DNA from 2 places in the Terrisporobacter hibernicus genome. Region 1 is predicted to be linked to the other one. Evidence: riboswitches for the same ligand, from Rfam matches in the RefSeq annotation. Region 1 holds a riboswitch; the other holds the start of a gene.
What was found. Region 1 has a riboswitch for lysine ahead of JW646_RS18050 (aspartate kinase). Riboswitches for the same ligand answer to the same signal wherever they lie in the genome.
Positions count from the first base shown of each region.

Region 2: linked by a shared signal. The riboswitch ahead of JW646_RS00925 (Na+/H+ antiporter NhaC family protein) and the one ahead of JW646_RS18050 (aspartate kinase) in region 1 are both predicted to bind lysine.

Region 1 is NZ_CP081135.1:3,704,130-3,707,351, forward strand. It holds gene JW646_RS18040 (hypothetical protein) at 1-577, shown strand, start outside; gene JW646_RS18045 (hypothetical protein) at 708-1,313, shown strand; lysine riboswitch at 1,396-1,637, shown strand; gene JW646_RS18050 (aspartate kinase) at 1,723-2,919, shown strand; gene lysA (diaminopimelate decarboxylase) at 2,933-3,222, shown strand, end outside.
Region 2 is NZ_CP081135.1:193,818-197,039, reverse strand. It holds gene JW646_RS00935 (lipoate--protein ligase) at 1-266, opposite strand, end outside; gene JW646_RS00930 (DUF4362 domain-containing protein) at 455-1,051, shown strand; lysine riboswitch at 1,146-1,317, shown strand; gene JW646_RS00925 (Na+/H+ antiporter NhaC family protein) at 1,540-3,222, shown strand, end outside.

The sequences.
Region 1 (3,222 bases):
AACAGGAGCAACAGAAACTGCAGCTATGACAACTGCGGAAGGAAAAGTACAAGAGAAAAATTATAAAGCAACTTTCCCAGTTACTTATAATATTCTTGGAAAGCCAACATATGTGTTAGGTTTAAAAGATAAAGCAGACCTTGTAAAAATGGTAGCGTTTGTATCTGTTGAAGATTATAGCATAATAGGAATGGGAGACACAAAAGAGGATGCTTATAGAAATTACAAAGAAGCATTAGAATCTAAAGGCAACGATATAGATTTTGACTCTAGTGAAAGCTTACAAAAAGTAGAAGGAACTGTATCTAGAATAAATCAAGATGTAAAAAGTGGAAACACAACTTATTATATTACATTAAAAGATAATAAAGAACTAATATTTACAGGAACATCAAAAACATCTACAGAATTACCTTTAACAATGGTAGGAGACAAAGTAAGTATTTCTTACGATGAAGCAGATTCAAATATAATAAGTATTGCAGAGTTTGATAATATTAATATTGGAAAAACAGAAAAAACTGCAAATAAAGAAGAAAATAGTGAAAAAAATGATAATAAAGAAAAAACTAAGTAATATACAATAGAATATATTAATAAAAAAAGGAAGAAAATTTTAATCTTCCTTTTTTTATTTGTAAATTTTATTAAGTGATTTTAATATAATATAGTACAACTTGGTAAAAACAGCTTCAAGGAGATTGACTATGGTGGGATTAGAAAAAGATATTTTGTATTTGGTAAGTAGAGTAAGATGCGTCACAGAAAATCAAGTGGGAAAAGTATTTAATAGTAAAAAAAGAAATGGCAAAAAATCCCTAAAGAGGACATTGAGAAAAATGTGTAATGATTATACTTTGAGAAAGTTTCCATGTAATATTAACTATACAAATTTTAAAGATAATTCAGGAGTTTATTATCTAAATGGAAGTAATATTGAAAAGGGGAAAAGTTTAACAAAAATGTTGTTAGGTTCTGAAATTGCAATTAGATTAAATAGTTCAGGATATGAAACTGTTAGATTTTATAGAAATGCAAAAGTAGGAGATGAAACTTATGATATATTTATAGAATATATAAATCCCTGTGGAAAAAGACTGCAAGTATTAATAGACATTGAACTAGATGAAAGCTTTAGATGTTCAAAGTATAGCAATATTTATAATGATATTGATAACTCAACCATACCATTTTTTATGGTACCAAAAGTTATTGTTATATCTTCTAGAGAACAAAAGCATAATAAATGTAATATTAATGAGCATATATACTTTTTAGATACATCTTTGAACAAATTGTTTAATTATTTGTAAAATATATAAATAGTTTTATGATTTTTATTGCATCTTAAAGTATGTTATGTTATTAATATATTATTAATAAAAAAATATAAGAACCTAAGGTAGAGGCGCTGTACTTAATAGTACTAACATATAGCTGGCGAGCAATTATATGTTAGGAAAGGAATTACAGCCGAAGGTAGCATATAGGCATATAAGCTATCTGGACTTATGCAAAACATGTATAAGGCTGTCACTTTTATTCGCAAGAAGGAATGGATAAACAAACTTGTTTTTTTAAGGTTGTTGGCCACATGATCTAAGCGAATTTTTTCTAAGTGTTGAGCTACAAGGTTTACTATGGCTAATTTTAACGTCCAAAGTATACCTTTGGGCGTTTTATTTTTTTTTATGCAATTTCATAATTTAAGGGGTGGTAATAGTGAGCAAAGTAGTTGTTCAAAAGTATGGTGGTAGTTCTGTATCTAGTACTGAAAAAATTAAGCTTATTGCAAGTAAATTAATAGAAAGAAAAAAGAAAAATCCTAAAATTGTTGTAGTAGTCTCAGCTATGGGAGATACAACAGACGATTTTATAAGTTTAGCAAAAGACATAACTAAAGTTCCAGATAAAAGGGAACTGGATGTGTTAATGTCTACTGGTGAAATGATATCTGCATCTTTATTATCAATGAGTTTAAACTCTTTAGGATGTGAAGCGGTAAGTTATAATGCTTATCAATTAAATATTAAAACTAGTGGACTTCATGGGAAATCATTAATAGATGATATTGATGTTAGTAAAATTAATGAAAGTTTAGACAGTGGGAAGATTGTTATAGTAACAGGATTTCAAGGTTTAAATGATGAAGGAGACATAACTACTTTAGGAAGGGGAGGCTCAGATACTTCAGCTGTGGCTTTAGCTGTAAAACTGGATGGTATATGCGAAATATATACTGATGTAGATGGTATTTATTTTACAGATCCAAGAAAATATAGTGAAGCTAAAAAAATAGAAGAAATCGAATATGAAGAAATGTTGGAGTTAGCAAGCTTAGGGGCTCAAGTAATGCATTCGAGAAGTGTGGAGTTAGCACAAAAATATAATGTGGAGTTATATGTAGGTTTATCTTGCAGTGATATTGAAGGAACATATATAAGGGGGAGTAAAGAAATGAAATTAGAGGATAAAGTTATTACTGGCCTTGCCACTTGTGATGAAGATGCAGCCATAACAGTGGTAGATATAAATATGGAAGATGTATCTAAATTATTTGAAAAAATAGCCGTAGATGGAGTTAGTATTGATATGATAAGCCAGACAGCTCCATTTAATGATAAAGTAAATGTGTCATTTACCATACCAAAAGATGATTTAATGCAATGTAAAGAAATCGTAGGTTGCTTTGTACCAAAGGGAAGTATCATTATAGATGAAGAAATAACAAAGTTTTCTTTAGTAGGTCTTGGAATGAAAAATACTAGTGGTGTTGCTTCGAAAGTATTTAAGATATTTAGTGATAACAGCATAGCTGTAAAATTAATTACAACATCTGAAATAAGAATCACATGTGCAATAAATTCTTCTTGTAAAGAAGTGGCAATAAGAGAAATAGCTAAAGAATTTAATTTATAAATAGGAGGGTAATATGAAATTACATGGCACAATGGGAATAAAAGATAATAGTTTATACATAGGTGGTGTAAATACACTAGATTTGGCAAGAAAATATGATACACCTCTTTATGTATTTGATGAGGAGTTAATTAGAAATAATTGCAAAGAATATAATAAGTATTTTAAGGTTAAAGAAAATAATAATAAAATTGCATACGCTGGTAAAGCCTTTTTACCTAAGTATATGTGTACTTTAATAGATGAAGAGGGGTTATATTTAGACGTGGTGTCTGGTGGAGAATTGTTTACAGCGTACAAAGC
Region 2 (3,222 bases), 580 kb from region 1:
TCATTACACGAAATAAATGTAAAATTTATATTACCTAAATCATGAAAAACAGCTCCACCACCAGACTGTCTTCTTACGACTTTTATTTTATTTTGTTTTACATACTCATAATTAATTTCAGATAATGTATTCTGATTTTTACCTACGATTATAGCACTTTCATTTCTCCATAGTATAAAAATATCTTCATTAGTATTTTTTAAAAAATATTCTTCCATAGCCAAGTTAAAGTAAGCATTTGTACTAGTATTATTGATTAACAGCATAGTCTATTCCTCCATAAATTTTGTAATCAGACACTTTACTAATATTCAACAAAATGTGAGTATTTCCTTTAATAAATATGAATAATTAAAGAATTTGTCGCAATTTTCATAATCATAGTGAATGAAAATTGAAGGAATTATTTCAAAAAAAAAGAAGATAGTAATAATCAGTATGTAGGGGGGATAAGATGAAAAAGATAATTTATATTATTATTTGTATAACCTTTTGTAGCTTAGTAGGATGTAAAAACATTAATACTGAAAAGACTATAGATGCTTTTAATGATGAAAAACTTAAGATATATTCAGCAAAAGACTCGCAAAAAGTAAAAGAGCTATTAAAATCTTATGGAGGCTCTAAAAATCTAACAGTTGAAAAAGCTAAAAAAAATAATATTGTAGTTATTGAAGACGAACAAATAGTAGCAAATGAAAAGATATGGAATGATTTTTATAAAAATAGTAAAAAGAAAAAAGAAGATAGGGTATTAATAGTTCAATACACTGAACAAGACGACCCAATACTGACTTACTTATCATGCAAAGACAATAAATTCTTTATGATTGAAGATGACTCGAGAGATCAATATAGAGATGATAAAGAAGAAGATTATTTTGAATATAGCTTTAAATATTTAAAATTATTTGAAGAAAATAATAAAACTTATGTATACTTGTTAGATGATGAAAAAATAACCTTAGATGAGCTTAATTATTCTCTATTAAGTTCAAATATATCAGATTGGATACCTTATGGTTTTGTGTTTTATTATATTAATTCATAGATTATTAGACTAAAGTAAATATAATTTTGATAAATTAGAACAAAATATATTGTATTTGTAAAGCATATATTATATACTATTAAAAACAAGTGAATATATAGGTAGAGGCGCAATATTTATAAGTATTAATAATGAGGTAGCACGATGACTTATTAAAAAAGGAAATATTGCCGAAGTGTATAACTGAGGCTTTAAGGTTATATCGCTGGGTGTATATAAAATATATATACAACTGTCACTAATTTTAGTGTTGAGCTATCATTGAGAAGAACTAATAATATTTTTAGTGTGTAATTTTAACCTTGATGAAGCCATCAAGGTTTTTTTATTGCAAAAAATTATAATTTTTATTAAAAAATATTGATTTTTAACTACTTAATGGAATAATGAATTTGTTCTAAAAGACATTATTAACATGAGCAAAGACAATTTGTATTAAAATGACAAAACCCTGAAATATTCACAACTATCACATAGGGGGAAGAAAAATGAAAAAAAGAAATGTAAGATTATTATTAATGACAACAATATTGATTTTAATATCAAATGTAACAAGTTTTGCAGCAGAACAAGATATGGCTGTAATAAATGCACAAAAGTATGGAATATTAACATTATTGCCACCACTTGTAGCTATTATTCTAGCTTTTATAACTAAGAATGTTATAGTATCTTTGGTTATTGGAGTGATGTCAGGTGGTTTTTTATTAAACCTAAATGGTATTAATGTTTTTTCAGCACTATTTAATTCATTTTTAGATTTAATTGATAGAGCTGTTGGGGCATTAGCAGACCCATGGAATGCAGGAATTATACTTCAAGTTTTAGCAATAGGTGGAGTAATCAACTTAGTTGCTAAAATGGGTGGAGCAAAAGCAATAGCTGAGTCATTAGCTAAAAAGGCAAAAAGTGCAAAAAGTGCTCAACTTATAACATGGGCAGCCGGGCTTTTAGTATTCTTTGACGACTATGCAAATTCTTTAATAATAGGTCCTATGATGAGACCAGTTACAGATAAAATGAAAGTTTCAAGAGAAAGGCTTGCTTTTGTAATTGATGCTACAGCTGCACCAGTTGCAGGAATAGCAATAATTTCAACTTGGATAGGTTTAGAAGTAGGCCTAATTGGAGATGGATTTAAGGCTATAGGAGTAAATGCAAATGCATTTAGTATATTTTTAAGTACATTACCATATAGATTTTATAATATATTGATTCTTGGATTTATAGTTATAACAGCAGTACTATTAAAAGAATTCGGGCCAATGAGAGAAGCAGAGCTAAAAGCTAGAAGAGGAAATACAAATTTAGTTTCTAGTAAAGATATAGATGAAAAAATAAGTAATGAACATAGTGATTTAGAGCCCCTTCCGGGAGTTAAATTAAACATATGGAATGCTATAATACCAATAGGAATACTAATAGTTGGATCATTATTTGCATTTTACTACAGTGGTTATAGCACAATAATGAGTGGAAATGATGCAAGTTTAATTCAAATATTTAATAACTCACCACTATCATTTGTAGCAATTAGAGAAGCATTTTCTAATGCAGATGCATCAGTAGCTTTATTCCAATCTGCTTTATTTGCAGGAATAGTTGCTATAGCAATGGGTGTAGGTAAAAAAATATTTACTGTATCACAAGGATTAGATATATGGGTAGATGGAATGAAAACTTTAGTTATAACTTGTGTAATACTAATATGTGCATGGTCACTTTCATCAGTAATAAAAGAACTTGGAACAGCTAGATACTTGATACAATTATTATCAGGTTCTGTACCGGCTTTTTTATTACCAAGTATAATATTTGTACTAGGTGGAATAATTTCATTTGCTACAGGTACATCTTATGGAACAATGGGTATACTTATGCCACTAACTATACCGCTAGCTCATTCTATAAGTCCTGATATGTCTTATATAATAGTTTGTGTAAGTGCAGTTCTTACAGGTTCTATATTTGGAGACCACTGCTCACCAATATCAGATACAACAATACTTTCATCAATGGGTGCTGGATGCAATCATATAGACCATGTTAGAACACAAATGCCATATGCTTTATTTGTTGGAAGTATAGCAATACTATTTGGGTATATACCAGCAGGAATGGGACTTCCAATTTATTTAATAATGCCTTTAGCATTTGTAGCTATGTTTATA